4 regions of the Streptomyces sp. S07_1.15 genome follow, and region 2 is predicted to be linked to each of the others. Evidence: riboswitches for the same ligand, from Rfam matches in the RefSeq annotation. Region 2 holds a riboswitch; each other region holds the start of a gene.

Evidence for each region. Region 2 has a riboswitch for cobalamin ahead of LIX60_RS23565 (prenyltransferase/squalene oxidase repeat-containing protein). Riboswitches for the same ligand answer to the same signal wherever they lie in the genome.
Region 1: linked by a shared signal. The riboswitch ahead of LIX60_RS00590 (energy-coupling factor ABC transporter permease) and the one ahead of LIX60_RS23565 (prenyltransferase/squalene oxidase repeat-containing protein) in region 2 are both predicted to bind cobalamin.
Region 3: linked by a shared signal. The riboswitch ahead of cbiE (precorrin-6y C5,15-methyltransferase (decarboxylating) subunit CbiE) and the one ahead of LIX60_RS23565 (prenyltransferase/squalene oxidase repeat-containing protein) in region 2 are both predicted to bind cobalamin.
Region 4: linked by a shared signal. The riboswitch ahead of LIX60_RS10005 (ribonucleoside-diphosphate reductase subunit alpha) and the one ahead of LIX60_RS23565 (prenyltransferase/squalene oxidase repeat-containing protein) in region 2 are both predicted to bind cobalamin.

Annotation. Positions count from the first base shown of each region.
Region 1 is NZ_JAJBZK010000001.1:125,775-133,308, forward strand. Features, by position in the region: partial or broken gene LIX60_RS00575 (energy-coupling factor ABC transporter ATP-binding protein) at 1-764, opposite strand, end outside; gene cbiQ (cobalt ECF transporter T component CbiQ) at 761-1,510, opposite strand; gene LIX60_RS00585 (energy-coupling factor ABC transporter substrate-binding protein) at 1,517-2,047, opposite strand; gene LIX60_RS00590 (energy-coupling factor ABC transporter permease) at 2,044-2,751, opposite strand; cobalamin riboswitch at 2,780-2,972, opposite strand; gene LIX60_RS00595 (hypothetical protein) at 3,204-3,404, shown strand; gene LIX60_RS00600 (SH3 domain-containing protein) at 3,548-3,961, opposite strand; gene LIX60_RS00605 (hypothetical protein) at 4,087-5,484, opposite strand; gene LIX60_RS00610 (molybdopterin-dependent oxidoreductase) at 5,691-7,028, shown strand; gene LIX60_RS00615 (hypothetical protein) at 6,992-7,528, shown strand.
Region 2 is NZ_JAJBZK010000001.1:5,494,430-5,501,963, forward strand. Features, by position in the region: gene LIX60_RS23550 (ABC transporter ATP-binding protein) at 1-1,330, opposite strand, end outside; partial or broken gene LIX60_RS23555 (CbiQ family ECF transporter T component) at 1,695-2,736, opposite strand; gene LIX60_RS23560 (SCO2322 family protein) at 2,982-3,683, opposite strand; gene LIX60_RS23565 (prenyltransferase/squalene oxidase repeat-containing protein) at 3,986-5,263, opposite strand; cobalamin riboswitch at 5,429-5,590, opposite strand; gene lanKC (class III lanthionine synthetase LanKC) at 5,949-7,534, shown strand, end outside.
Region 3 is NZ_JAJBZK010000001.1:711,778-719,311, forward strand. Features, by position in the region: gene LIX60_RS03040 (cobalt-precorrin-6A reductase) at 1-606, opposite strand, end outside; gene LIX60_RS03045 (cobalt-precorrin-5B (C(1))-methyltransferase) at 1,048-2,274, shown strand; gene cobM (precorrin-4 C(11)-methyltransferase) at 2,335-3,135, opposite strand; gene cbiE (precorrin-6y C5,15-methyltransferase (decarboxylating) subunit CbiE) at 3,229-4,602, opposite strand; cobalamin riboswitch at 4,658-4,784, opposite strand; gene LIX60_RS03060 (ATP-binding protein) at 5,275-6,975, shown strand; gene LIX60_RS03065 (roadblock/LC7 domain-containing protein) at 6,978-7,388, shown strand; gene LIX60_RS03070 (DUF742 domain-containing protein) at 7,385-7,534, shown strand, end outside.
Region 4 is NZ_JAJBZK010000001.1:2,367,701-2,375,234, reverse strand. Features, by position in the region: gene LIX60_RS10005 (ribonucleoside-diphosphate reductase subunit alpha) at 1-1,941, opposite strand, end outside; cobalamin riboswitch at 2,084-2,216, opposite strand; gene LIX60_RS10000 (YbdD/YjiX family protein) at 2,510-2,710, opposite strand; gene LIX60_RS09995 (carbon starvation CstA family protein) at 2,707-4,914, opposite strand; gene LIX60_RS09990 (GntR family transcriptional regulator) at 5,147-5,917, opposite strand; gene LIX60_RS09985 (SIS domain-containing protein) at 6,238-7,308, shown strand.

The sequences.
Region 1 (7,534 bases), 5.4 Mb from region 2:
GCGCGCAGCACCCGGGCCGCCGCCTGCCCCCAGGGCCGGCGCAGCCCCGCCGCGGCCAGCAGCCCGCCGTCGGCGAGCAGCCGGTGGGCGGGCCCGGTGCGCGGGCCGTCCGGGGTGAGGATCGCGGCGTCGTCCGCCCAGCGCAGCGCGAGGTCCACGTCGTGGGTGGCCATGACGACGGTGGTGCCGGAGGCCCGCAGCCCGGCCAGGACCTCCAGGAGCTGCTCCTGGCCGTGCGGGTCGAGCCCCGCGGTCGGTTCGTCGAGGACGAGGATCCGGGGCCGCATCGCCACCGCCCCGGCGATGGCGGCCCGCTTGCGCTGGCCGTAGGAGAGCAGATGGGTGGGACGGTCGCGGAGCGCGGTGATGCCGAGCGCCGCGAGGGCCTCCGTCACCCGCCGCGCGACCTCCTCCTCCGGCAGCCCCAGGTTCACCGGTCCGAACGACACGTCCTGCCCCACGGAAGCGGCGAAGAGCTGGTCGTCGGGGTCCTGGAGGACGAGTTGCACGGAGGTGCGCAGCCGGGTCAGCGCGGCCCGGCCGCGGCCGACCGGGGTGCCGTCCAGGCGGAGTTCCCCGGCCGAGGGCCGCAGGCCGCCGCTGAGCAGCCGCAGCAGGGTGGTCTTGCCGCTGCCGTTGCGGCCGAGCAGGGCCAGGGCACGGCCGGGGCGGACCGCGAAGGTGACCCCGGTGAGCACCGGGGGGCCGTTCTCGTACGCGTATCCGGCGTCGACGAGTTCCACCACGGGCGGTACGGCGGTCACAACAGCAGCCTTTCGAGGACGAGGGTGGCCGCCGCCAGCGCGGCGAGCAGCAGGACGGACCCGGTGACGAAGGGCCGGGACACGGGGGCGCCGGTGACGAGGACACGGAGCGTCCCGTCGTAGCCGCGCCCCGCGAGCCCGTCCTGCATCCGCGCGGCGCGCGAGAAGGCGCGCAGGAAGACCGTCGCCCCCTGCCCGGCCAGCGAGCGCCAGGCGGCGGCGCGCGTGGTGTGGCCCAGGCGCGCGGCCTGGGCCTGCCGCACCTGCGCGAGGGTGTCCAGCAGGAGGAAGGTGATGCGGTAGGTCACCAGCGCGACGTCGGTCACGGCGGGGGGCACGCCGGCCCGGGACAGACGCGGCAGCAGATCCGACAGCGGTGTGGTGAAGGCGAACAGCAGGACGCCCAGCGAGGCGGCCGAGGTGCGCAGCAGCAGCTGCCCGGCCTGCGCGGGGCCGTCCGGTGCGAGGGACAGCAGGCCGCGCTCCCCGCCCAGTTGGACGAGGAGCGGCAGCGCGCCGGTGACGCAGAAGCCGAGCGGCACCCGGTACGCCCGCCAGAGCCGGCGCGGCGGCACCCGGGCCGGGCCGAGCAGTGCGGTGAGCGCGACGGCGGCGATGAGCGGCGCCCCCGGCCAGGGCGGCAGGCTCACCGCCAGGACGGTCAGGCCGAGGGCGAGGACCGCCTTGTCCAGGGGGTGGCGGCGGCGCCAGCGACTGCTGTGCGCCGCCGCGTCGATGGGCAGCACGCGGGGCTACGCGGCCGGGCGGCCGCCGGGACCGGACGGCCCCCCGCCGCCCCGTTCGCCGGACGCGGGCGCCGGGGCGTTCCCGGCACCGCCCGGGTCCCCGCCGGCCGGTGGCGCCTCCGCGGCCGCCCCCGCGTCAGGGCGCGCGCCGCCCCCCGGTTTCCCGGTACCCGCCGTCCGGGCCGTGCCCGCCGCGGCGGTACCGGGACCGGCCGTTCCCGCCGCTTCGCCGGCGGCCCGCGCCTCCCCCTGCCGGCGTCCCCGGCGCAGCCCGAGGCAGTAAGCCAGCACCCCGGCGCCGATCGCGGCCTGGAGGGCGAAGAGCGCCGACTCCACTTCCGCCGACGGGGGTTCGTAGAGCGGGGCGAACCAGGGTTCGTAGCCCGGCCGGAGTTCCTCGACCGCCGTCTCGGCCTGCGCGTCACTGCCGGTGAAGGGCTCCTCCATGCCGTCGCCGAGTCCCAGGACGAGCGGGAGGGCGGCCAGGACGGCGACAACGGCCAGCAGCAGCAGGTTGGTCCGGGTGTTCCGGCTCATCGGGTCACCGCCTCCTCGGACCGCTCCGGCCGGCGGCCGCCGGGGGCCGTCCGCACACCGAGCCGGGCCAGGGCGGTCCCGTCGGCCTGGCCCAGCAGCCGGATCACCAGCACGGTGAGGATGCCCTCGCTGACGGCGAGGGGGATCTGGGTGACGGCGAAGACGGAGCCGAACTTGGCCAGGGCGCCGGGCAGTCCGGTGGCCGGGTCCGGGAACGCCAGGGCGAGCTGGACGCTGGTGACGCAGTAGGTGCTCAGATCGGCGGTGAAGGCACCGGCGAACACGGCGGCGGCGAGCGGCGCGCCGAGTCCCCTCACCAGCCGGTAGGCGGCGTACCCGGCCCACGGGCCCACCACGGCCATGGAGAAGACGTTGGCGCCCAGGGTGGTGAGCCCGCCGTGCGCCAGCAGCAGGGCCTGGAAGAGCAGGGTGATGGTGCCGAGCACCGCCATGACCGGCGGCCGGAACAGGATGGCACCGAGCCCGGTGCCGGTGGGGTGCGAGCAACTGCCCGTCACGGAGGGGATCTTCAGCGCGGACAGGACGAAGGTGAAGGCACCGGAGGCACCGAGCAGCAGGGTGTTCTCCGGATTCTTCCTCACCTCGCGGCTCAGCGACCGTACGCCGTGGAGGACGAAGGGGGCGGCGGCGGCGCTCCAGGCGACCGCGTGCCAGGGGGGCAGGTAGCCCTCGGCTATATGCATGGGAAAGCGGACCTCTCCAGCACCTCGTGGATGGACGACGCGCCCTGGCCGGTCTCCTGGCTTACGGGTCATGCCGCCCGGACTCCGCCTTCCCGGGTGCCGCGGCGCTCCGCGGCATCCCAGTGGCTCCCAGAGGGTGGAACCGGACTTCCCGATCACAGTGGCGAGGGCCGCACCGGTTCTTCACCGGTTTCCCGTGCACCAAGGCCCTGTGACAGTAGTGCGCCGCGCGCGAGGAGGACAAGCCGGTCACCCTGCGGTACATCCCACACCGGACGGCGCACGGGAGCACGGCGCCACCCGGCTCCGCGGGCGGGGCGCCGGGGCAGCGGGTGAGCCGGCGCCCTTCGAAGGGCGACTGCCGGAGTGGTTCATACCGTTTCACGCCTTTTACCCCGGATACCCGTCCGGCGTCGGCGGGCCCTGCCCGCATTACCGAGGAGGTGACGGCCATGCCGGAGCCCGGCAGCAAGAAGTACGACCGGAAACGGGCGAAGCTGCGCAAGGAGGCCGAGGACAGCGGAGTATCCGACCAGCAGGCCACCAAGGCGGCGGACAAGACCCTCCAGAAGGACCCGTCCATGCGCAGCCGGGGCCCGCGGACCACGCGCGGCCTCGGGCCGAAGGGAGAGCGGCCGGAGAGCCTCGGCTGACGGCCGCGGACCCTGCGGCGGACCGCCCCGGGCGGCACTGGGCGGCACCGCGGCGGCCGGCGGAACGGCGGCGGGCCCGGTCCCGGCGGACTGCCTCCGCCGGGACCGGGCCCTTTCTCACACCCGGGTGTGAAGAGGTGGGGTCACCCCTTCGCCATACGGGCCTTCCTGCTGTTGGTCAGCGGGTGGTGGTGACGGTCGACGTCCTTGCACCACTTCACATAACCGTGAACGTGCACGTACTTCCCGCTCACCCAGGCTTCCTTGTGCCGCAGGTGGTACCAGATGGGGTCGCCGTGGATCAGCTGGGCGCGCACCTTGCACTTGATGCCGATCCGGTCGTGCCGGTGGAGCTGGCCCACCACCGAGGAGTCGGTGCTGGGGTACTGCCGCTCGTTGAGCGTCCCGGCCTTGACGACCCCGTACGGCTTGTGCGGATGGTTCTGCGAGTCGGCCTGGACGGATGTCGCGCCGAGCAGCGAACCGCCGACCAGAAGGGCCGAGGCGGCGGCACCGGCCGCGAGTCCCGCGGAGCGGGACCTGAGCGTGTGGAACATGGGCAACTCCTGTTCTGCCAGGAATGTGACAAGGCGTCGCTTTCCGTTCGCACCGGGCATGAAACCAAAAAGGCGGCAAGGTCCCCCTCGGGGGCGATACCGGTCAACACCCGGGCGACGTCTCGTCACCAACCCGTAAGCAGAACGTGGTTGAGAAAGAGCGCTGTCGCCGCCTGGAGCACCAGCCAGCGGCGGTGGTGGCGGGCCGGGAGGAGAGCGGCGGCCGGGAGGAGCCAGAGGGCGAAGGGCAGCCAGATCCGTTCCGTCTCGGCCTTGCTCATCCCGGAGAGGTCGGCCGCCGCGATCATGCAGAGGCCCGCCAGGGCCAGGAGCACGACACCGCAGGCGTCCAGCGAGCGCCCCGACCGCAGCCGGCGGGCCGTCTCGGCGGTGGCGGCCAGGGCGCGGCGCAGCCCGGCGACGGAGGCGGCCCCGGCGATGACGACCGCGTTGGCGAGGTTGCCGAAGAACCAGTAGCTGTACGGGCGGATCCGGGCCACTCCCTGGTAGTAGCGGGTGACCAGCAGGTCGTAGCCCTCGTACCACCAGAAGCCGGCCGCGGTGAACGCGGCGGTGACCGCGGCCACCCCGGCGAGTGCGGGGAGCAGCGGGCGCACGGTCCGGCCGTGCAGCAGGACGGCGGCCGCAGGGATCACCATCAGCACCAGCCCGTACGAGAGATGGACGGTGAGGCCGAGCAGCAGCCCTGCGGCCAGCGCGGTCGCCGCAGGACGGCGCGCCGCCGGACGGCACGCCAGGGCGAGCAGGGCGATCCCCCAGGCGGCGACGGCCGAGAAGTAGGCGTCCGCGGAGACACCCGCCCAGACCGCCGCCGGGGCGAGCACGGCGAACGGCGCGGCCCGGCGCGCCCACCGCTCCCCCGCCACGGCACGCAGCGTCACCAGGACGGCCGCGGCGGCCGAGCTGCCCGCGATCAGCACCCACACGGCGGCCCAGGCGCCACCGCCGAGCCCGATGCGGTCGAGGCCGACGAAGGTGAGCACGGCGCCCGGCGGATGGCCCGCCACATGGGCGGGCCAGTAGTCGGGCGAGGTGAGCAGGATGTGGTCGGTGAAGGTGCGCACGGCCGCGGCCGGGTCGGCGGCGATGCGGTCGACGGCGAGCAGGTACTCGTGCTTGGCGGTGAGCCGGCCGGCGACACCGCGCCGCCAGCCGTCGATCAGCGCCAGCGACAGCGTCCAGGCCAGCGAGGCCGCCCAGGTCAGGAGCAGCAGCCGGCGCCAGGGCAGCCGGCGGGCGAGCACCGGGCCGTAGGCGACGACGGCGGCCGCCACGGCGGGTGCCGCGACCGTGCCGGGGCCCGCGTGCGGCATCCAGTGCGCGTAGAGCGGCGGCCACTCGACGTACAGGACGTCCACGGAGCGCTGGATCAGGATGCCGGCGACGGCGACCGCGGCGACGAAGAGGGCGGCGGCGGCCGCGGTGAGGAGGTCCGCGCGGGCGGCGGACCGCCGCGGGCGCAGACGCTCGCGGCCGGGCGCGGGGGTGCGGAGGTGGGTCACGCCGTCACGCTAGGGGCCGCTCCGGCGCGTACGGCCGGACACACGCCCGGTGTCACCGTTCCGTCAGATCCTCACCGCCCCCGGTGTGATGTCAGCGTTTCGTCATGGCCGGAGCGGGGTTCCGGGGGGCGGCCCGGCCTACGGTCGTGGACGGCGGACGCGGGCCTCCTGCGCGCGTCCCGCGGAACACCACGGAGGGCGGCGCGATGGACGACGACGGCGGGAAGACGGCACGGGGGTCCGGCGGGGCGCGTCCCGTCCGCGGTAAGGCGACGGCGGCGCGGCCCGGCGGGCCGGGCGCCCGGGGGCCGGGCGGGCCCTTCCGGCCCGGCTTCTGGCGCAGTCCGCTGCGCGGGCCCCGGCTGACGTCCGTCCTGGGCATCGTGCTGCTGGTGGGGATCCCCGTGCTGTTCGTGACGGGGCTGCTGTCGTACGCGGCGTACAACCCGGATCTGGCCCGGAACGACCGCACCCCGGACAAGGGGCTGCTCGGCTTCTTCCTGTTCCCCTGGCCCACGGAGCCGCACTGGCTCTACCGGCTCACCCAGGGCGTCCATGTGACGCTGGGCGTCGCGCTGGTGCCGGTGCTGCTGGCCAAGCTCTGGTCGGTCATCCCCCGGCTGTTCACCTGGCCCCCGGTGCGCTCGGTCACCCATGCCCTGGACCGGCTGTCCCTGCTGCTGCTCGTCGGCGGCGGGCTGTTCGTCTTCGCCACCGGCCTTCTCAACATCCAGCTGGAGTACGTCTTCCCCGGCTCGTTCTACCCGCTGCACTTCTACGGCTCCTGGGTCTTCACGGCCGCCTTCGCCGCGCACGCCGCGCTCCGCGTGCCGCGCGCCCTGCGGGTGCTGCGCGGCCGCCGCGCCCGTACGGAGGAGGAGGCCGCCGCCATGGCCGCCCTCGCCGCACCGGAGCCGGCCGCGCCCACCCTCTCCCGCCGGGGCGCGCTCACCGCGGTGGGGGCGGGCTCGCTGCTGCTGGCCGCCACCACGGCGGGGCAGAGCCTCGGCGGGCCGCTGCGCTCCACCGCCGTCCTCGCCCCGCGCGGACGGGAGCCCGGCGGCGGTCCGAACGGCTTCCAGATCAACAAGACGGCGGCCGCCGCGGGCATCCGCGCCGCGGACATCGGCGCGGACTGGCGGCTGACGGTGCGCGGCGGGCCGCGCGAACTCGTTTTCACCCGGGCGGAGTTGCTGGAGCTGCCGCAGCACCGTGCCGCGCTGCCCATCGCCTGTGTGGAGGGCTGGTCGACCTCCGACCAGATGTGGAGCGGGGTCCGGCTGGCGGATCTGGCGGCCCTGGCCGGCTGGGAGCGGGACGCGCCCGGGGTGTTCGTCGAGTCGGCGCAGCGCTCCGGGACGTTCCGGTCGGCCGGGCTCCGCGCCAACCAGGTGCGCGACCCGCTCTCCCTGCTCGCGCTGCGGGTCAACGGAGCCCGGCTCTCGGCCGACCACGGGTATCCGGCGCGGGTGATCGTGCCCGCGAACCCCGGGGTGCACAACACCAAATGGGTCACCCGGCTCACTTTCGGGGGGAACCCGTGAGGCGCCTTCCGCCGCTCCGGGCCGGCGAGCCCCTGTGGTACCCGCCGCTGCTGCTGTGCTCATTCGCCGTGACCGCGTACGCCGGAACGCGCCTGCTGGGCGGCGACGACCCGCTCGGCGTCGTGCTGTGGGTCGTGGGAGCCGCCCTCCTGCACGACCTGGTGCTGCTGCCGCTGTACACCGCGGCGGACCGCGCGGTGGGGGCTCTGCCGCCCCCGCGCCGCCGGTCCGGGGCGGGCGGTGCCGCGCCGGACGCCGCCCGGCCCCGGACACCGTACCGGCCGGGGATCAACCACCTGCGGATTCCCGCCCTGCTGTCCGGGCTGCTGCTGCTCGTCTGGTGGCCGCTGGTCAGCGGCCCGCCGGCGCGGTTCGAGCGGAGTACCGGCCTGAGCGCCGACGGCTTCACCGAACGCTGGCTGCTGCTGACCGCCGCCCTGTTCGCGGTGTCCGCCGGCTGGGCCCTGCTCTCCGCGCTGCGCCGCCGCGCCCGGCGCTGAGGGACG
Region 2 (7,534 bases):
GGGCGAGCGCCAGCCGCTGCCCCTCGGAGAGGTCGCGCGGATGGGTGGTGTCGGAGACGTCCGGCAGCAGGGCGGTGACCAGGGCCCGGCAGCTGCCCGGCTCCGCGTCCGCGTCCCCGTCCGCCGCCGCGCACTCCGCCGCGACCGTGTCGGCGTAGAGGAGGTCCCGCGGCTCCTGGGGTACGAGCCCGACCCGGCGGATCAGCTCGCGCGGGGGCGTGCGGTGCGGGACGACGCCGCCGGCGAGGGCCGTGCCGCCCGCCGGACGGTGCAGCCCGGCGAGGGTGTTGAGCAGGGTCGACTTGCCCGCGCCGTTGCGGCCCATGAGGGCCACCGTCTCGCCGGGCCGCACGGTCAGCCCGATCCGGCGCAGCACCTCGGTGCGGCCGCGCCGCACCGACAGCCGGGACAGCTCGGCGGCGGGGACGGCATCCGGGGCGGCGGCCTCCGCGGCGGCCCCGGTGGCGGCCGGGCGCGCGGCGGGAACCGGGTCCGGGTGCGGGGTGAGCCCCGCCAGCCGTTCCCGCAGCGGGCCGGCGGTCCGCCGCGCGTCCCGTACCGACAGCGGCAGCGGAGACCAGCCGGCGAGCCGCCCCAGGGCGACGACCGGCGGCGTCACCGGGGACACGGCCATGATCTCCGCCGGACCGCCCGTCACCGGGGCCGCGCCGGGCGCGGGCAGCAGGATGACCTGGTCCGCGTAGTGCACGACCCGCTCCAGCCGGTGCTCGGCCAGCAGCACCGTCGTGCCCAGGTCGTGCACCAGCCGCTGGAGGACCGCGAGCACCTCCTCGGCGGCGGCCGGGTCGAGCGCGGAGGTCGGCTCGTCCAGCACCAGCACCCGCGGATGCGGGGTCAGGACGGATCCGATCGCGACCCGTTGCTGCTGGCCGCCGGACAGGGTGGCGAGGGGACGGTCGCGGAGCGCGGCGAGGCCGAGCAGGTCGAGCGTCTCCTCGACGCGGCGGCGCATCACGGCCGGGGCGAGGCCCAGGGACTCCATGCCGTACGCCAGTTCGTCCTCGACCGTGTCGGTGACGAAGTGGGCGAGCGGGTCCTGGCCGACGGTGCCGACGACGTCCGCCAGCTCGCGCGGCCTGTGGGTGCGGGTGTCGCGGCCCGCGACCGTGACCCGGCCGCGCAGAGTGCCGCCGGTGAAGTGCGGAACGAGACCGCTGACCGTGCCCAGCAGTGTCGACTTGCCGACACCGGAGGGGCCGACGAGCAGGCACAACTCGCCCTCGGGGACCGTCAGATCCACACCGGTGAGCGCCGGTCCGGCGGCGGCTGTGCCTTCGTAACGGACCGACACGTCGTCGAACCGGATCACGCTGTCTCCTCCGGTGGGATGGCGGACGCGGTGCGGCGGCGCTCCGCGCGGTGCGGCGGGCTCGTCCGGCCCGGGCGGACCGGGGCGGCACCGGGAGCCCCGTCCGGGGTGCCGGAATCCGGCGGCGCGGCTCCGTCCGCCGGGCCGTGCTCCGGGCCGTGCTCCGGGCCGTGTTCCGGGCCCGTCCGGCCCGGGCGGAGGCGCCAGGCGGCGACGGCCCCGTCCGGAACGGCGTCCGGGTCCGGGGCCCCGGACCCGCGGGCCCGCTCGGACGGTTTGCCCGCCTCCGCGCCCCCCGACGCGGAGACGGCGTCGAACGGCCCGGATCCGCCCGGCCCGCCGCGGCGGGTCCGGGACGCGGGCGCGGGCGCCGGGGCGGCCACGGCCGGGAGCAGCCCCAGCAGGACACCGGCCGCGGGCCACAGGGGGAGGGCCGGTGCCGTCAGCGGGACGACCGACGGGTGCAGGTCCGCCCGGCCGGCGGAGGCGGACCAGATCATCACCGCGGCCACCGCCGCCCCGGACCCGGCGACCAGCCAGGAGCGGACACCCCAGCGGTCGGGCCGGTAGCGGCTGCGCACCGAGCGGCGGCCGCCGAGCCACAGCCCGGCCAGCGCGGCCGACAGCCCCAGCAGCAGGACGGGCAGGCCGAACCCCGCGCCCTCCGCGGCCAGCAGACCGTAGGTGCCGGCGCAGACGCCGAGGAGCCCGCCGAGGGTCAGCACCGTCGTGGTGTGCCGTACGACGGCCGGGACGCGGGCCGTGCGGCCGTAGCCGCGCGCGTCCATCGCGGCGGCCAGCGCGACGGACCGCTCCAGTGCGCCCTCCAGCACCGGCAGCGCGATCTGGAGGATCGCCGTGACGCCCCGGTCGGCGCGCCCGCGCAGCCGGCGTGCGGCGCGCAGCCGCACCACGTCGGCGACCAGGTTGGGGGCGAAGGTCATGGCGACGACGACGGCGACGCCCGCCTCGTACAGCGCGCCCGGCAGCGACTTCAGCAGCCGCGCCGGGTTCGCCAGCGCGTTCGCCGCGCCCACGCAGGCCAGGAGCACGGCCAGCTTGAGGCCGTCGTAGAAGGCGAAGACAAGCCCCTCGGCGGTGACCCGGCCGCCGATCCGCACCCCGCGCGCCCATTCCGGCAGCGGCACCTCGGGCAGCGTGAAGAGCACCTGGCTGCCCGGGATCGGCGAGCCGAGGAAGATGGAGAAGACCAGCCGGATGGCGATCACCACCAGGCCGAGCTTGAGGAACGCGCTGTAGCTGCGCGCCCAGGGGGCGTCGGTGCGCCGCGCGGCGACGACGTAGCCGGCGACGGTGGCGAGCAGGGCCAGCAGCAGCGGATGGGTGGTCCGGGACGCGGCGGTGGCCAGACCCAGGGCCCACAGCCACCAGGCCCCGGCGTGCAGGGCGTTGCCGCGCGAGGCCTCGGGCGCCCGGGACGCGAGACGCCCGCGGAGCCGCGCCGCCGCGGACGGACCCGCGCCCGTCCCCTCCGCGCCCGGCCGCCGGACCGCGCCGTCCGCGCCCCGCTCCGGCCGCCGGGACCGGGGCACGGCGGCCGTCGCGGGGCGCGGCGGAGCGGCACCGCGGCCCGCCGCGGGCCGGGCGCTGTCGAGAGGGCCGGGACGGGGTGTCCCGGGGGCGCCGGGGCTCATCCGCGGCGTCGGCGGGCCTGCCAGGCGGCGCCCGCGGCGAGGACGGCGACGGCGGCGGCACCCGCGTAGAGACCGGTGGACGAGCCGCCGCCCTCCCCGCCGGCCGGTTCACCGGCACGGTCGTCACCGGAGCGGCCGTCACCCGAGCCGTCGGAACCGCTTCCGCCGGACGGGTCCGCGCCGCCGTCCCCGGCACCCGCGTCCCCGGACACCTGTTCGCCGCAGCCGCGCTCCGGGTAGCCCGCGATCGCGCACAGCAGCGCCGAGGTGTTGTAGCGGAGCGGCTTCGCGACGGCGGCCAGGGCCTCGCCGCTGGTCGCGTCCTCCGGCACGGACGCGCACTCCGTGCGGGGCTCCGGGGGCCGTTCGCCGTCCGGCGCGTCCTCGGTGGTACCGAAGTCCAGCACGAGCGCGACCCGCTTGCGGCCGTCCTCGGCGGGGGTGTCCGCGCAGATGGCCGCGAAGCCGGCGGTGTCGCGCGGCTTCGCGGCGTCCTGGGTGTTGACGCTCACCGAGAAGCGGAAGCCCTCGACGTCGCCGTCGGCGGGCCGGGCCGTCGCCGGCCCCTCGGTGGCGTAGCTCCAACTGCCGCCGTCCCGCTGCCAGAAGGACCAGTAGCGGTACCCCTCGGCCTGCGCCGGTCCCGCGCCGAGCGCGGTGACGGCGGCCACGAGCAGCAGCACGGCCGGCCCGCGCACCCCGGGGCGCGCCGGCGGGCGCCGGTGGACACCGGCCCGGTGCCCCGCGTCCGCCGCCGTGCCGGCGCGGCCCCGGGCTCCGCCGGGACCCGCGGCCGTGCGGGCGGCCCGGGGACGGCCGGTGCCGCGCGGCGCCGTGCCGTGCCGGCCGCCGCTCCGCCGCATGCCACCCGGGCCGCTGCTGTGCGGCTGCTCCGCTCTGTCCGTCTCCGCGCCGAGCGGCCCCGTCAGGCGCGGCCGGGTGCCGCGCCGGTCCGTGCCGTCCGGTGCCCGGAGACCGGTGATCCGCCATGGCCGCCTGCTCACGACCGCTTCCTCCGGCCGGCGGTGAGCATCAGGACGGCGCCGGCGACGAGCCCCGCGAGTACGCCCGCGCCCAGGATCCACCAGAGGACGGAGACGTCGCCGGACCCGGACTTCTCGCCCTCCTCGCCGGCGTCCGCGCCGGCCGCCGGCACCGACTCCGGCTCCGGCCCGGTGGCGTTGAGCTCCTTCACCAGGTCCGTGCCGCCGAAGGAGCGCGGGTCGCCGCCCGCGGCGTGCGCGGCGAGGACCAGGGTGCCCAGACCGGCGGGGTTGTCCGCGGCCCACTCGGCGGAGTTCTTCTCCAGCCAGGCCAGTGGCGCCTCGGCCGCCTCCGGCCGCCCGGCCGCCACCAGGGCGATCACGGCCTCGGCGGTGTTGGAGTGGTCCGGCACCGGCTCGTCGGCGCCGGGCGCGAGCGAGGTGAGGTGCCCGTCCTTCTCCAGCAGCCCGGTGAGGTACGCGGCGGCGCCGGACGCGGCCTCCTCCGGCGTGCGGCCGGCGTCCGCGCCGGAGCCGCACTCCAGCGGCTCGGGCGCGCCGCCGCCCTCGCCGCCGTCCCCGGCGGCCGGGGTGACGGCCAGGCCCTTGCCGTGACCGGCGAGGACACCGGCCACCGTGGCGTCGGCGTTGGCCAGGAGACGGCCCTTCTTGTCGGGCTGGAAGGCGTAGGCGCCGCGGTCACCGGCGTCGGCGTCGCAGCCGAGCTGCAGCTCCGCGAGCGCGTCGTACGGGGACTTGCCGTCCGCCCGGGTGGCTTCCGGCTTCTCGCCCGCCGCGGCCAGCGCGCCGACGACCACGGAGGTGGAGTTGGTGTCGCTGGGGGTCCCCGGGAGGTAGCCCCAGCCGCCGTCCTCGTTCTGCACGGACTTCAGCCAGCCGACGGCCTTGCGGACCTCGCCGGTGTGCCCGCCGAGGGCCGCCAGCGCCTGGACGGCGACGGCGGTGGCGTTGCTGTCCACCGGCGTCTTGGCGTCGCACTCGGCGCCGGCGTCCGCGCGGTAGGCGGCGAACGCGCCGGAGGCGCACTGCTGCCCGGTGAGCCAGTCCACGGCTTCGGCGGCCGGGGTGACGCCCGCGGTGTCCTGGGCGAGCAGGGCTATGGACTGCCGCCACACCCCGTCGTAGGCCGGGTCCTTGGTGCCGTGCAGCCCGGACGGCGGCTTCGGGGCGGGGGAGGAGGACGGCGCGGCGGTGTCGGCCGAGGCGGCGGGTGCGGCGAGCGCACCCAGCACGGCGGACGCGGCCAGGGCCGCGGCGGTGCGGCGTACGTTCATGGTTTTGGTGCCTTCCGTTGGCGGTTCTCGTGGCGGGGGGCAGCCGGGCACGGCCGACCCCGGCCGCGCGGACCGCACGCGGAGGGCACACCGGGCTCGTCTTCCGTAGACCTCGACGGTGCCGTCCGCGGCCGGGCGCCCAGGAGGGCGCCGCACCGGCGGACGGGAGCCTGTTCGCGCCCGGACAGGTGCTCCGGCTCGTACGGCCGCGCGGGGCGCGGGGTGTACTCACGGTTGCGGGTCAGCGCCGGATTCGCACCGGTCTTCCCCTGTCAGGGCACGGATGAAGTTGTCGGGAGACACCCTAACCGGCCGGTAGAAGATCATCGAACGGGTGTCCGCCCAGCCTGCCGGAAGGGAGCGCGGAGCGCCCCGGAAGGGGGTGCCGGACGGGGGCGGCGGCCGGGCGGATGCGGGCCTCCCGCCCTCCCGGTGCCCGCCCGTGCCCGGGCCGCGGCCGTCCGGGGCGGGTGCCACCCCGGGCGCCCGACCGGTAGGACCCCAGGTCAGGGGCTGTTCGGAGGGGCGAGAGGGCGCCGTTCGACGGGATTCGAACTGCCGTAACTTACTCATGCGTTCCGCACATCAGGGTCGTGACAGCTGTGACTGTTCCGCCGGCGCCCCCCGGTGACAAGCTCAAAGCACACCGAGAGGCCCGCACCACCGGACGGGACGAAGGAGCGTCATGGACCTGGGGTACGCCGTGTACTGCGACGCGGACCGCACGTTCTACGACGCCCCGCACCGGCTCTCCGCCGGCACCGAGGACACCCCCGGAGCGCCCGGCGCCCTCTACGAGCACGCCCGCCGCGAGGCCCCCGAGGGGTGGCAGCGGCACAGCAACGGCGACTGGCTCGCCTTCCGCCCGCTCGACACCTCGCTGCCCGCCCAGGGCTGGAAGATCCACGTCTCGGCCACGCTCGACAACGCCGAGAAGATCCTCACCCAGGTCTGGGACTACTGCGTGCCGCGGTCGGTGGCCTTCAAGTTCATACCGGGCCGGCACCTCCTCCGCACCCGCAACGCCAAGTACGCGGACCGGGGCGGCAGCGGCAAGTTCATCACCGTCTACCCGGAGAACGACGAGCAGTTCGGGACCATCGCCCGCGAGCTCGGCGAACTCCTCGACGGGGAACCCGGCCCGTACATCCTCAGCGATCTGCGCTGGGGCGCCGGCCCGGTCCATGTGCGCTACGGCAGCTTCACCGAACGGCACTGCTACGACGAACAGGGCGTCCTGCGCCCCGCCGTGGAGAACGCCGAGGGGAAGCTCGTACCCGACCGCCGGGACCCGGCCTTCCACATACCCGGCTGGGTGGAGCCCCCCGCCTGCCTCACCCCGCACATCGAGGCCCGCACGGCCACCCGCACCACCGGTATCCCGTACCGCATCGAGAAGGCCCTGCACTTCTCCAACGGCGGCGGTGTCTACGCCGGGACGGACACCCGCACCGGTGAGAAGGTCGTCCTCAAGGAGGCCCGGCCCCACGCGGGTCTCGCGGCCGACGGAGCCGACGCCGTGAGCCGGCTGGAGCGCGAACGCGCCGCCCTCGAACGCCTGTCGGGGCTGCCGTACACCCCGGAGGTGCGCGACTCCTTCGTCCTCGGCGACCACCACTTCATGGTGATGGAGTTCCTGGAGGGCAAGCCGCTCAACACGTTCTTCGCCCGCCGGCACCCGCTCATCGAGGCCGACCCCGCACCGGAGGCGCTCGCCGGGTACACGGACTGGGCGATACGGATGCACGGCATGGTGACCGAGGCCGTGGAGGCGGTCCACGCCCGCGGCGTCGTCTTCAACGACCTGCATCTGTTCAACATCATGGTCTCCGAGGACGAGTCCTCCGTCGCCCTCCTCGACTTCGAGGCCGCCGCGCACATCGACGAGGGCCGCCGCCAGGTGGTCGCCAACCCGGGCTTCGTCGCCCCGGCCGGGCACCGCGGCTTCGACGTCGACCGCTATGCGCTCGCCTGTCTGCGCATCGCCCTCTTCCTTCCGCTCACGAGCCTCTTCGCCATCGACCGCGGCAAGGCCGCGCATCTCGCGGAGATCGCCGCCCGGGAGTTCCCGGTGGCCCGCGGCTTCCTCGACGAGGCGGTCGCCGAGATCCTCCGCGACCCCGCCGCCGGACCGACGGCGGCCGGAGCGGACGACGCGGCCGGCAGCGCCCCGGCGGCCCGGGCTCCGTATCTGCCCGTCGACCCCGCGGACTGGCCGCACAGCCGGGACTCCATGGTCCGCGCCATCCTCGCCTCGGCCACCCCGGACCG
Region 3 (7,534 bases), 4.8 Mb from region 2:
CCCGGCCCCGCTGTCCTTCGTCACCAGCACGTCGATGCCGTACCGGCGCAGCAGCTCCGCCTCCCCCTCCACCGTGAACGGCCCGCGCGCCAGGAGGACTTCGGTCCGGGGCGGGACGGGCGGCTCGGGGGCGTCCACGGAGCGCACCAGGAACCACAGCCCGGTGAGGTCCGCGAAGGCGGCGAGCCCCATCCGCCCGGTCGTCAGGAACACGCGTTCCCCGAGGGCCGGGAGCAGCGCGGCGGCCTCCCCCAGGGAGGCGACGGGGTGCCAGTCGTCGCCCGGTCCGGCCGTCCAGCCGGGCCGGCGCAGGGCGAGCAGGGGAACACGGGTCCCGGCGGCGGCCCGGGCCGCGTTGCGGCTGATGGTGCCGGCGAAGGGATGGGTGGCGTCGATGAGCGCGTCCACCCGGTGCTCGCGGAGCCACCGGGCCAGGCCCTCCGCGCCCCCGAATCCGCCGACGCGGACCTCGCCGGCGGGCAGCCTCGGCCGTGCGACCCGCCCGGCCAGCGAGCTGGTGACCCGCAGCCCCGGATCGGCGGCCAGTTCCCCGGCGAGCCGCCTCGCCTCACCGGTACCGCCGAGGATCAGCACATGGCGTCGCATCCGTCCCCTCCCGGCTCCCGCGCTCCCTACGCCCGCGCCGCGGACGGCGGCGCCGGGACATCATCTCCCGGCCGCCTCCCGACCGCTTCGCGCGGGTACGGCCGGGGTCCCGGCGGGGCGGTCGGTCTCCGCACGCGTGCCCCGGCACCGGAGAGCTGCACGGCGGCAGGGCCCGCCGGCCGTCGCGGAGCACCGGCTGGCGGACCATCCGGCATCCATGCGCCCGGCAACCGCCCGCCCGGCAACCGGCCGTGCGTCCGGGCCGCTGTCCGCACGCCTCCCGGGCCGCGCGGATGGCACGATCGCACGGGCGTGCGCGTCTCCCGCCCACGCCCGTCCGTCCGCCCGTCCGCCCGTCCGCCCGAAGCCGCATGGACCACACCGCCGGACGCCCTCCGGCCGCTTGTCTCTCCGCCAACTCCCCGCCGCCCGGAGCACCGCATGACCACGCCCGACCCGCCCCGCGCCACCGGCTCCGCGGACAACCCCGGACCTCCCCCCGGGAGTCCGGGCGGTTCCCCCGAAGCCCCCGGCGGCCGCACCGCACAGCTCGCGCGGACCGGCCTGCGCCCCGGCTGGACCACCGGTGCCTGCGCGACCGCCGCCGCCACCGCGGCGTACACCGCGCTGCTCACCGGCCGCTTCCCGGACCCGGTGGTCATCACCCTGCCCCGGGGCGAGACCCCGGCCTTCGCCCTGGCCGCCGAGGAGCTGCGGCCCGCGGAGGGCCGGGCGGCGGCCGGTGTCGTGAAGGACGCGGGCGACGACCCGGACGTCACCCACGGCGCCCTGGTCCGCGCCACCGTGCGCCTGCTGCCGCCGGGCAGCGGTGTCGTGTTCCGGGCCGGTCCGGGCGTCGGCACGGTGACCCGCCCCGGTCTGCCGCTGGCCGTCGGGGAGCCGGCCGTCAACCCCGTGCCCCGGCGGATGATGAGCGAGCACATCGCCGAGGTCGCGGCCCGGCACGGCGGCTCCGGTGACGTGGAGATCGAACTCTCCGTGGACCACGGCGAGGAGATCGCCCGCTCCACCTGGAACCCGCGGCTCGGCATCCTGGGCGGGCTGTCGATCCTGGGCACGACCGGCGTCGTGGTGCCCTACTCGTGCTCCGCGTGGATCGACAGCATCCGGCGCGGCATCGACGTCGCGCGGGCGGCCGGGCGCACCCATGTGGCGGGCTGCACCGGTTCCACCTCCGAGCGGACCGCCGTCGCGGAGCACGGCCTGCCGGAGGACGCGCTGCTGGACATGGGCGACTTCGCGGGGGCCGTGCTCAAGTACCTGCGGCGCCACCCGGTTCCGCGCCTCACCATCGCGGGCGGTTTCGCCAAGCTGTCGAAGCTGGCCGCCGGCCATCTGGATCTGCACTCGGGCCGCTCCCGGGTCGACAAGGACTTCCTCGCGGACCTCGCCCGGCGGGGCGGCGCGGACGAGGAACTGGCCGCGGCCGTGGCCGGGGCCAACACCGGCCTGGAGGCGCTCCAGCGCTGCGCGGCGCGCGGTGTCCCGCTGGGCGATCTGGTGGCGGAGGCCGCCCGCGGGACGGCGCTCGGGGTGCTGCGCGGCGAACCGGTCACCGTGGACGTGCTCTGTATCGACCGTGCGGGCGGGGTCGTCGGGCGCGCGGCACCGGAGGGGCCGTCCCGCGCCCGCCCCCCGGGGCCCTGACCGGCCGTCCCGGCGCGGGGCGCACCGGTTACGCCCGCCCCGCGCGCCGGGCGCGGCCGGTCACCGTCCCGGTGCGCTCCCGCCGGCCCGGGGCCGGGGACCGTCCGGGGCGGCGGTGCCGCACCGGTCGCGCTCCGCCGAGTACAGATGGCTGTCCGGGAACTGCTCGGCGCCCAGGGCGCGGCCGACCATGATGACCGCCGTGCGCGTCACCCCGGCCGCCCTGACCCGGTCGGCGATACCGCCCAGCGGTCCCCGGAGCACCAGTTCGTCCGGGCGGCTCGCCATCGCCACCACCGCGGCGGGGCAGTCGGCCCCGTAGTGCGGCAGCAGTTCGGCGACGACCCGGTCCGCGTAGCGGGCGGCCAGGTGCAGTACGAGCAGCGCGCGGCTGCGTCCCAGGGTGGCCAGGTCCTCGCCGTCCGGCATCGGGGTGGCCTGCTGGGCGACGCGGGTGAGGATCACGGTCTGGCCGACGGCCGGCACGGTCAGCTCCCGTCCCAGCGCCGCGGCCGCCGCGGCGAACGCCGGTACGCCGGGGACCACCTCGTACGGCACGCCGGCCGCGTCCAGCCGCCGCATCTGCTCCGCGACCGCGCTGAACACCGAGGGGTCCCCGGAGTGCAGCCGGGCCACGTCGTGGCCCGCGCGGTGCGCGTCCGCCAGCTCCGCCGTGATCTGGTCCAGGTTCAGCCGCGCCGTGTCCACGAGCCGCGCGTCCGGCCGGCACGCGGCGAGCAGTTCGCGCGGCACCAGGCTGCCCGCGTACAGGCAGACGGCGCACGACTCCAGCAGCCGCTGCCCGCGCACGGTGATCAGGTCGGCGGCGCCGGGACCGGCACCGATGAAGTACACCGTCATCGTTCTCTCCTCGGTCCGGCCTCCCGGCCGGCATGCGCTCCGCGGACGCCGGCCCCGCCGGTGGCCGCCCTGCTGATGTCCGGTCCGCCCGCGTCACTCCGCCGGCGCCCGCTGTTCCTCCGGCCGCTGTTCCTCCGGCGCCCACTCTCCCGGCGTCCGCTCCCCCGGCTTGGTCACCGCCCACTGCGTGACCGGCATCGCCTGCCGCCAGCCGGTGAACCCGCCGACCGGTACGGCGCTGGAGACGGCGATCCGTACCAGCTCCCCGCCGTGCCGGCGGTACCACTCCGCCAGCAGTGCCTCGGACTCCAGCGTCACCGTGTTGGCGACCAGCCGTCCTCCGCCGGGCAGCGCCGCCCAGCACGCCTCCAGCAGTCCGGGGGCGGTGAGCCCGCCGCCGACGAACACCGCGTCGGGCGGCCCGAGTCCGGGACCCCGCCCGTCCGCGGGCCGTCCGTCCGCGGGCCCGTCCGCGAGTCCGTCCAGGGCCTCCGGGGCGGCCCCGGTGACCACCCGCAGCGCGGGCACCCCGAGCCGCTCCGCGTTCCGCCGGATGCGCGCGGCCCGTACGGGGTCGCGCTCCACGCTCACCGCGCGGCAGCCGCGTCCGGCGCGCATCCACTCGACCGCGATGCTGCCGGAGCCGCCGCCGATGTCCCACAGCAGTTCGCCCGGTGCCGGGGCGAGCGCGGCCAGCGTGGCCGCCCGCACACGGCGCTTGGTGAGCTGCCCGTCGTGCTCGTACGCCTCGTCCGGGAGCCCCGGGACCGCGGACAGCCGGTGGCCGTCCGGCTCGGGCCGGCACTCGACGGCGACGACGTTCAGGGGATCGCCCGGCGGATGCGGCCAGCCGGCGGCGGTGCCCTCGAACCGGCGTTCCCGCGCGCCGCCGCCCAGCTGTTCGAGCACCGTCATCCGGCTCGGTCCGTAGCCGCGGTCGCACAGCAGTGCCGCCACCTCGCCCGGGGTTCCGGCGCCCGCGCTCAGGACGAGGAGCCGTCGGCGCGCGTGCAGGGCGGCGGCCAGGGCCGCGGCGGGCCGGCCCACCAGGCTGACCACCTCGGTGTCCTCCACCGCCCAGCCCAGCCGGGCACAGGCGTACGACGCCGAGGAGGCGTGGGGCAGCACCCGCAGCCGCTCCGCGCCGACGGCCGCGGCCAGGGTCCGCCCGATGCCGTGGAACATCGGGTCGCCGCTGGCCAGGACGGCCACCCGCCGTCCGGCGTGCTCGGCGAGCAGCCGGGGCACGGCGGGGCGCAGCGGTGACGGCCAGGGCACCCGTTCCGCCGTGCAGCCGGGCGGCAGCAGGGCGAGCTGGCGGGGGCCGCCGATGACGGTCCCGGCACGGTGCAGCGCCTCCCGGGCGTCCCGCCCGAGCCCGTCCCAGCCGTCGGCGCCGATGCCGACCACGGTGACGGTGTCCGGCATGCGGCCCGCGCCGGGGCACGGCACGTCGTCGTCGCTCATCACGAACCTCTTCCTGGGGTGTCCTCGCCCCGGGTGCGGCGGATCGGCGACGGGCCAGTCTCCTGGCTGCCGGATCGGCGCTCGCCCCGGCCTTCCGGCCCGCGGGGGGCCGTGGCTCGGATGGGGTCCGCTCCCCGGTCACAGTGGCGGGACCGCGCCGGATTCGCACCGGCTTCCTGGTTCCCGTCGCCTCGTTGGGCAGCATCCTCCCGCATCGGTGCGGGCAGGTGTGCGACGGCCTCCGTTCTTCTGTACGACACCCGCTCTGAGCTGCGATATGACGAAATGCATGGCTCATACATGGGTCTATGCTCCGTCCCGTGGACCCGAGACTCCCGCCGTTCCGGCCTCCCCTCCCCCGCCCGTTTCCCGGCCACGGGCGCCCGCGCCGGCCCGGCCCGGCCTGCCCGGCGTACCCCTCGAATCGATGTGCCCGGTGCCGTACCGCGCACAACGGGCCCGCGGCGGCGGCAGCGGCCGGTAGAAAGAGGGCCGCGGAGCGCCGCCCGGCGGCTCCGGGCCCCGCCGTCCGCGGCACGGCGGCGCCCGGACGCCAGGACGGCCGGGCGGCCGGACGAGTCGGCCGCCGCCCGGCGGCAGACCTCATACCGGGGGCCTCGCCCCGTGTGCGGGCCTCCGTCATCCGCCGTCCGTCCCTTCCCAAGGTGTGCCATGGTTCGACCCTCGATCGCTTCCTCCACGTTCCGCCGCCGCTTCGTCCGCCCGGCCGCGATGCTCCTGGCCGCCGTAGCGGTCACGGACCCGTGGGCGCTGGGCGGGGTGGGCGCCGGCTGGGCCGTGGCCTGCCACGTCCTCACCGCGGCCCTGCTGGTCGGTCTCTTCGAGCGGCTGCAGAGCGCGCTCCGCGCCTGTGAGCGCGAGACGCTGGCCGCGCGGGAGGAGGCCGCACGGCACGACACCGAGTGGCGTGAGTTCTGCACCCACCAGGACGCCCGGCGGGAGGAAACGGTCCGGCATCTCGCCGATGTCCGGCTCCCCGCCGCCCTGGCGGGCGAACCGGTGCCGGTCCCGCAGCCCCCGGAGAGCCACCCGGGCACGGCCCGGGAGTACGAGCGGGTGCTGGCGGCCGCCGGCGCCGCCGTGCGGACCGTCCGCGAGCGGGAGGAGTCACTGCGCCTGGTCGTCGTGGCCCTCGCCCGCCGGGTGCAGGCGTCCTCGCACCGCATCCAGGAGGAGATGGCCGCCCTGGAGGCCCGCCACTCCGCCCACCCCGACGTCCTGGAGGCGAGCATGCGCGGCGACCACGCCGCCGCGCAGCAGGCCCGGATCGCGCAGAGTCTCGCGGTGCTGTGCGGCGAGTGGCCGGGGCAGCAGTGGCAGAAGCCGCACGCGCTGGTGGACGTGGTCCGCGCGGGGGCCTCCCGGATCGTGTCGTACCAGCGCGTCAAGGTCTGCGGCGACCAGGACATCGCGGCGGTGGCGACCGTCGTGGAGCCCCTGGTGCACGTCGTGGCGGAGCTCCTCGCCAACGCCACCCAGTGCGCGCCGCCGACCACCCACGTCGAGGTGACCGTCCGCACCGTGACCCGGGGCGCCGTCATCGAGATCGACGACGCCGGTCTCGGCATGGACGAGTACGCCCTCGAACAGGCGCGGGAGATCGCCGCCGGGCGCCGGCTGCTGGGCTTCGCCGACCTCGGCGAGATCCCGCAGACGGGGCTCGCGGTCGTCGGCCGGTACGCCGAGCGGCACCGGCTCAAGGTCGACCTGCTGCCCTCCCCGTACGGCGGGGTCCGCGCGGTGGTCCTGGTGCCGGGCACCCTGCTGCAGACCCTGGAGCCGCCCGCCGTGCCCGCCTCCCGGCGCCCCTCGGCCGGCGAGACCGCGTACGCCGGGGGCGGCACCGTGCCGGCCGGCGCGACGGCCGTCACCGGCACCGTCCCCGTACCGCCGTCCGCCGCCACAGGCGGTCCGGGACTGCCGCAGCGGCGCTCCAGCCGCCACCGCGCCGCCGTCCCGCCCCTCTCCGAGCTGACCGGTACCGGGAAGCTGCCCCCTCCTCCGCCGCCGCCCTCCCCCGAGCGGGCCGGGGCCTGGATGGGTGCCCTCTTCGCCGGCAGCCGCGCGGGCGCCGCCCGGACACGGGCGGCGGAAACGGAGGACGCGGCGGAGACGACCGGGACGAGCGGGACGGCCGGGACGGCGGAAGCGGCCGGGACCGGGCCGGAGACCCCGGAGCCGGGGCCGTCCGCCACGCCCCCCGGAGGTCCGTGGCAGCGCGTGGCAGCCACCGGCCCCGGCACGGCCCCCGGTCTGCCCGGCCCGCCCGGTCTGCCCGGCCACGGCGGCTCCCCCGGCCGAGACGGCCGCCCGCACCGCGACGACGATGACGCCGAAGGACACCTCTCATGACGATGCATCAGATGAAGAGCCCGGCCGGCCGCGACTGGATGGTGGCGGACGTCGCCTCCGTCTCCGGTGTCCGGCACGTGGTGGTGCTCAGCACCGACGGCCTGCTGATGGCCCGTTCCGAGGGGACCGGACGGGACAGCGCCGACCGGCTCGCGGCCGCCTGCTCCGGTCTGCAGTCCCTCGCCAAGGGCCTCGGACGGGAGTTCGGCACCGGCAGCAAGGCCGTGATACAGCAAATGGTCGAATTCGACGGCGGCTTCCTCTTCATGGTCGCCGCCGGCCAGGGCTCGTATCTGGCCGTCGTCACCGACGCCGCGGTCGACCCGCAGCTGATCGCCCAGCAGATGCGCATCCAGGTCAACCGCATCGGCAGCCATCTGTCCAGCCCGCCGCGGCAAGGCGCCGTCTCATGACGGCCCCCGGGGAGTATCTGGACACCCCCCTGCGGCCCTATGTGCTCACCGGCGGGCGGGCCCGCCCCAGCCGCAACACGGTCGCGCTCGACACCCTGCTCGTCGCCTCCGCGCGGGAACAGGACCTGCCCGTCTCCGCCAGCCGC
Region 4 (7,534 bases), 3.1 Mb from region 2:
GAGGTTCGACACCTGCGGCTCGACGCATTCGTACACCCCGGCGATGGAGGCGATCGTCGCGGTCGGGGCGATGGCGAGCAGCAGGGAGTTGCGCAGCCCCGTGGCGGCGATCCGGGCCCGCAGCGCCTCCCACCGCTCCGGCCACCGGGGCCGGACGCCGTAGTGGTCGGGGTGGAGCACGCCGCGCGAGGCGCGGGTGGAGGACCAGGCCGGGTGCGGGCCGTGCCGCCCGGCGAGAGCGCAGGAGGCCTCGTAGGCCGCGAGCATGATCCGCTCGGAGATCTCGGTGGAGAGCCGGGCCGCCGCGGGGGAGTCGAACGGCAGCCGCAGCCGGAAGAAGACGTCCTGCAGCCCCATTACCCCGAGTCCGACCGGGCGCCAGCGCCGGTTGGAGGCGGCGGCCTGCGGGGTGGGGTAGAAGTTGATGTCCACGACCCGGTCGAGGAAGGCGACGGCGGTGCGGACGGTGGCGTCCAGCCGCTCCCAGTCCATCGCCTCCGCCACCGCGGCCTCACCGGGACCGGCGTCCGCCGCGACATGGGCCGCGAGGTTGACCGACCCGAGATTGCAGACGGCGGTCTCCCCGTCGTCGGTGACCTCCAGGATCTCGGTGCAGAGATTCGAGGAGTGGACGACCTTGCCGGGCTCGGCGGTCTGGTTCGCGGTCCGGTTGGCGGCGTCCTTGAACGTCATCCAGCCGTTGCCGGTCTGCGCGAGCGTGCGCATCATCCGGGCGTACAACTGCCGCGCGGGCAGCCGCCGGACGGCGAGCCCGGCCTCCTCGGCCCGGCGGTACGCCGCGTCGAACTCGGCGCCCCACAGGTCCGGCAGCGCGGGCACGTCGGAGGGGGAGAAGAGCGACCACTCGGCGTCGGCCTCGACCCGGCGCATGAACTCGTCCGGGATCCAGTTGGCCAGATTGAGGTGGTGCGTGCGGCGGGCCTCCTCGCCGGTGTTGTCCCGCAGCTCCAGGAACTCCTCGATGTCGGCGTGCCAGGGCTCCAGGTAGACGCAGGCCGCGCCCTTCCGCCGGCCGCCCTGGTTGACGGCGGCGACGGAGGAGTCGAGCGTGCGCAGGAACGGGACGATCCCGCCGGAGTGGCCGTTGGTGCCGCGGATCAGGGCGCCCCGGGAGCGGATCCGGCTGAACGGCAGGCCGATGCCGCCCGCGTGCTTGGAGAGCCGGGCGACCTGGTGGTAGCGCTCGTAGAGGGAGTCCAGTTCGTCGAGCGGGGAGTCCAGCAGATAGCAGGAGGACATCTGCGGGTGCCGGGTGCCGGAGTTGAAGAGGGTGGGGGAGCTGGGGAGATAGTGCAGCCGGCTCATCAGCCGGTAGAGCGAGGCGACCTCGTCCACGGCCGCGCGCGAGTCGTCTGCGGCCAGCCCGCAGGCCACCCGGAGCAGGAAGTGCTGCGGGGTCTCGACGACCTGACGGCTCACCGGATGCCGCAGCAGGTAGCGGCTGTACAGGGTCCGCAGCCCGAAGTAGCCGAAGCGGTCGTCGGCGCCGTCGGCGAGCGACGTCTCCACCAGGGTGTCCAGCCGTGCCGCGTGCTCGCGGACGAAGGCGGCGGTGCGGTCGGCGATCAGGCCCTCCCGGTGGCCGGCCGCGATCGAGTCCGGGAAGGAGACCGCGCCCTGGCCGGCCGCCTCGTCCGCGATGGCACGGCTGAGGAGTCGGGCCGCCAGCCGCGAGTACACCGGGTCCTCGGAGATCAGCCCGGCCGCGGCCTCCGTCGCCAGCTCGCGCAACGCGGCCTCGTCCGCGCCGGGTTCGCGGCCGCGCAGCGCGGCGGCGGCCACCCGGCCCGGGTCGGCGGCGGGCAGATCGGCCGTCAGCCCGGTGAGGAGGCGCAGCAGCGCGGTACCGGGGGCGTCCCGGCCGGCGGTCGCTGTGCCGCCGCTGTCGGCTGATGCGGGATCGGCGGGCGCGATGGTCACGGAGAACTCTCCCTCGCTCGGCGGGGCCGCGGGGCGGAGCGCGGGGCGCGTGCGGCCCCCGTCCGCCCGGAGGGGCGGAAGACCGCGCGACGTCCACCGGCCCAATCCCCGGAGCCCGGACGGAATCGACGCCGGCTCGGTCGAGCCGGACGTGGCCGACGGCAGGCGCTCGGACTCGAAGGCAGGCGAAAGCCGCCTTCACACCGTTGCGGGACAGTTCAGGATTCGCACCGGATTCCCCTGGCGCGTCAGCGAGCATGAGCATACATCTTGTGTCGCTTTCCGCGAGCGGCACTAGATGTTGTGTATCCCGGCGCACGGGGGCGCTTTGCAGGGGAACACGTCCGGGGCCGCCCCCGGAGTGCGCGGGGAGCGGGAACCGGGCCGCCGGGAAGGGCGGGTGTTCCCGTTCGGGATCCCGGAAAAATCCTCCGCGCACCGGAGTGGCGTGCGCCCGGCGGCCCGGGGGGCGCACCCCGGCGCGCCCCCCGGGCACGCCGATGGCCCCGGCGCGGGGCCGGGGCCATCGGGTCGTTCGGGCGGTTCCGCCGGAGCGGTGGCGTGGGCGTCAGCAGCAGCGGAAGCCCTCGCGGGGGTCGGCCTCACGGCCGTCCACGCGCTGCTTCTCGAACTCGCGGCGGCTCAGCACCTCCGCGTCCGGATCGCACTTCCGTGCGTGGGCGACGTACCGGTCGTAGGTGGCCTCCCCGGTCGCCTCCCGCCAGAGGAAGCGGATCCTGGCGGCCTTCTCCCTGAGCGCGGAGCTCACGAGGAACTCCCCGTGCCGGTGCTCTCCTTGCCGTCCGTGCCGGCGCCGGCCGCGACGAGTTCGGCCTTCTCCTCCTTGGTGGGCCACAGAGCGGCCGGGGCCACGAGCTTCGACTCCACGTAGGGCACCTCCTCCAGCTTGGCCTGCGCGGGATTGCGGATCGCCTTGACGCATACCCGCCCGGCGTCGACGAGTACCACGATGACCAGCAGGAGGAAGAGGACGGAGAGGACGCCGTCCACCGTCGCGTTGGTGACGACGGTGTGCATGTCGCCCATGTCCTTGGCGGGCGGCAGCACCTTGCCGTCCTCGATGGCCTCCTGGTAGATGGAGCGCTGTGTGAAGAAGCCGATCTTCGGGTCACCCGAGAAGATCTTCTGCCAGCTCGCCGTGAAGGTCACCACCACGTCCCAGGCCAGCGGGACACCGGTGACCCAGGCCCACTTGAGCCGTCCGGACTTGACGAGCAGCGTGGTGGCGACGGCCAGCGCGACGGCCGCCAGCAGCTGGTTGGCGATACCGAACAGCGGGAAGAGCTGGTAGATGCCGCCCAGCGGGTCGTGGACGCCGACCCAGAGGAAGTAGCCCCAGAGGCCGACGACGACCGCGCTCGCGATCCAGGCCCCCGGCTTCCAGCTGACGTCCCGGAAGGGCTTGTAGACGTTGCCGAGCATGTCCTGGAGCATGAACCGGCCGACGCGGGTACCGGCGTCCACCGTGGTGAGGATGAACAGCGCCTCGAACATGATGGCGAAGTGGTACCAGAAGGCCTTCATCCCGGCGCCGCCGAAGACCGAGGAGAAGATCTCCGCCATACCGACGGCCAGCGTCGGGGCACCACCGGTCCGCGACAGCAGGGAGTCCTCCTCCACCGCCGCGGCGGCCGCCGCCAGATCGCCGGGGGAGATGGTGTAGCCGAGGTTCGCGACCGCCTCGGAGGCGGACTGCACCGAGTCGCCGATCAGGCCGGCCGGCGAGTTCATCGCGAAGTAGAGGCCGGGGTCGATGATGGACGCGGCCACCAGGGCCATGATCGCCACGAAGGACTCCATCAGCATGGAGCCGTAGCCGATCATGCGGACCTGGGTCTCCTTCTGGATCATCTTCGGGGTGGTGCCCGAGGAGACCAGGGCGTGGAAGCCGGAGAGCGCGCCGCAGGCGATGGTGATGAAGACGAACGGGAAGAGTGAGCCGGCGAAGACCGGGCCGGCGCCCGAGCTCGCGAACTCGGTGACCGCGGGCATCTTCAGGGTCGGCAGGGCGAACGCCACCCCGAGGGCCAGCAGGACGATCGTGCCGATCTTCATGAAGGTGGACAGGTAGTCACGAGGGGCCAGCAGCATCCACACCGGCAGCACCGAGGCGAAGAAGCCGTAGACCACGAGCCAGATCACCAGGGTGCCGGGCTGCAGGGTGAAGGTCTCCGCCCAGGAGGACTCGGCGACCCAGCTCCCGGAGATGATCGCGAGCAGCAGCAGCGCCACACCGATGACCGACACCTCGGTCACCCGGCCCGGGCGCAGCACCCGCAGGTAGAAGCCCATGAAGAAGGCGATCGGGATCGTCATCGCGATGGAGAAGGTGCCCCACGGCGAGTGCGCCAGGGCGTTGACGACGACGAGCGCCAGCACCGCCAGCAGGATGATCATGATGGCGAAGATGGCGATCAGCGCCGCGGCGCCGCCGAACGGGCCGATCTCCTCCCGGGCCATCTGCCCCAGCGACTTGCCGTCCCGGCGCATGGAGAAGAACAGCGTCACCATGTCCTGGACCGCGCCGGCGAAAATCACGCCGACGATGATCCAGATGGTGCCGGGGAGGTAGCCCATCTGCGCCGCCAGCACGGGGCCCACCAGCGGGCCGGCTCCGGCGATGGCGGCGAAGTGGTGGCCGAGCAGTACGCGCCGGTCGGTGGGGTGGAAGTCGACACCGTTGTCGAGCCGCTCCGCCGGGGTGGCCCGGGTCTTGTCGGCCTTCAGGACGCGGTTGGCGATGAACCGGGAGTAGAAGCGGTAGGCGATGGCATAGGAACCGAGAGCGGCGGCGACCATCCAGGCGGCCGACACCTCCTCGCCGCGTGAGAGGGCGAGGACGGCCCAGCCTGCCGCGCCGACGAGGGCCACAGCGGCCCAGACCGCGATCGATCCGGGGGTCATCCCGCGTTTCGCGGTGGTGGGCGGGGCTGCGGATGCTGACTCTGGCATGGGAGCGTCTCCGTTTTTTCCGGGAAGGATCTCCTGCGTAACGCGCAGGGAAATCTAGGGCAGCGCGCGGCCGGTGGTCACTACGCCTGCATACCGGTACGGACACGTTGTGGAAACCATAGTCCGGCAGACGGAATGGCCCGTTACTCTCCGCCCTGCCGTCCCGACCCGGTGACAGCCGGTGATGACCGGGCCCGTGAAGCCCCCGGAACCCGCGGCCCCCGGGCCCGTCTCAGCTCTTGGGGCGCTGGAGACGGGCGACGAACTTGTAACGGTCGCCCCGGTACACCGAGCGGACCCACTCCACCGGCGCCCCCGTCGCGTCGAAGGAGTGCCGGGAGAGCATCAGCATCGGCAGCCCGACGTCCGTCCCCAGCAGGCCGGCCTCGCGCGGGCTGGCGAGCGAGGTCTCGATCGTCTCCTCGGCCTCGGCCGGGCGCACTCCGTAGACCTCGGCCAGCGCGGTGTAGAGGGAGGTGTACTTCACCAGGCTGCGGCGGAGCGCGGGGAAGCGCTTGGCCGACAGATGCGTGGTCTCGATGGCCATCGGCTCACCGCTGGCCAGCCGGAGCCGTTCGATCCGCAGCACCCGGTCGCCGGTGGCGATGTCGAGCAGCCCGGCGAGCCGGTCGTCGGCGGTGACGTAGCCGATGTCGAGCAGCTGCGAGGCGGGCTCCAGCCCCTGGGCCCGCATGTCCTCGGTGTAGGAGGTGAGTTGGAGGGCCTGGGAGACCTTGGGCTTGGCGACGAAGGTGCCCTTGCCCTGGATGCGCTCCAGCCGGCCCTCGACGACCAGTTCCTGGAGGGCCTGACGCACCGTGGTGCGCGAGGTGTCGAACTCGGTGGCGAGCGTGCGCTCCGGGGGGACCGGGCTGCCCGGGGGCAGGGTCTCGGTCATCTCCAGCAAGTGGCGCTTGAGCCGGTAGTACTTGGGCACCCGCGCGGGACGCCCGGTGCCCGCCGTGCCGCCCGGGCCGTTCTCGGCGCCCCCGTCGGTCTCCATCGTCAGCCTTCCCGACTCCTGGCCTGCTGCCGTCACCGGCTCCTCCGTACGTAGGGCTCACATCGTGGCACGGTCCGGCGTTCACGGTGCGCTGCCCCTGTGCGGCCGGAAGGTGCCGGGCCCCGTCACCGGGGACCGACAGCCCTCCTTATACACCTCCGGGATCTCCGCGGCGTTCCGGTCCGGACGGCGGGACACGGGCGTATTGGTCTAAACCAAATGAGGGTACCCTGATCGCGTCCGGCCCCGCGCCGGAGCGGCCGCCGCGGAGCACCGCGGCCGGCGCTCCGGTGGCCCCAGAGCTACGGGAGGCACCCCGCATGTCCGCCAAGCAGCCGATCCGGTACCCCGAGCAGCCGGGCCGCATCATGGCCGGTGAGATCGCCGAACAGCCCGCCGTCCTGGCCCGGATCCTCGGCGAGGGCGCGGCCGCGATCCGCGAGACCGCCCGCCGGGTCGCCGCCCGCCGGCCGCGCTTCGCGCTGCTGACCGCCCGCGGCACCTCCGACAACGCCGCTCTCTACGCCAAGTACCTGCTGGAGATCCGCCGGGGCATGCCCTGCGGGCTCACCTCCATGTCCACGACCACCGCCTACGGGGCCCGCCCCGACCTCACGGACGTGCTGGTCATCGCCGTCAGCCAGTCCGGCGGCTCACCCGATCTGGTGGCCTCCACGGAGGCCGCCCGCGCGGGTGGCGCGGTCACCGTGGCGGTGACCAACAACCCCTCCTCCCCCCTCGCCGCGGTGGCGGAGTTCCACATCGACATCCTCGCGGGGGCCGAGAAGGCCCTGCCGGCGACGAAGACCTACACCGCCGAACTGCTGGCGCTCTACCTCTTCACCGAGGGCCTGTCCGGCGGGGACGGCGCGGCGGCCGCGGTGCTGCCGGAGCTGGCCCGGCAGATCCTGGACCGCGCGGCCGAGGTGCGGACGCTGGCCGGCCGCTACCGCTTCGCGGAGCGCATGGTGCTCACCTCCCGCGGCTACGGCTATCCGACCGCCAAGGAGGCCGCCCTCAAGCTCATGGAGACCAGCTACATCCCCGCGCTCTCCTACTCCGGCGCGGATCTGCTGCACGGGCCGCTCGCCATGGTCGACAACGTCTCGCCGGTGATCGCCATCGTGCCGGAGGGCCGGGGCGGTGAGGCCCTGCGGCCGGTGCTGGACCGGCTCCGGGACCGGGGCGCCGACCTCGTCGTCATCGGCAGCGGCGAGCAGGTGAAGGCGGCCTCCGCGGGCTTCGCCCTGCCGACCGCCGACGTCGCCGAGGAGGTGCAGCCGGTGCTGGAGATCCTGCCGCTGCAGATGCTCGCCCGCGAGGTGACGCTCGCCCGGGGCCAGGACCCGGACGCGCCCCGCGCGCTGGCGAAGGTGACCGAGACCCGCTGACGGAGCCCGGGGGACGGGGCCGGGGACGGCGCGGGGCCGGTCCAGGGGTGGGGGACGAGCCGCGGCCCGCCCCCGGAAAGACCCGCGGGCCGCGGCGCCGGGACAGGACCCTCAACCTGTCCGGCACCGCAGCCCGGAGCTGTACCGGCCGGTGGTTTCCCGGGGTGTGCGGTCCCCCGGGGCCGTTCCCGGCCGACCGGAGACCCGGACGCGGTCAGGGCAGAGA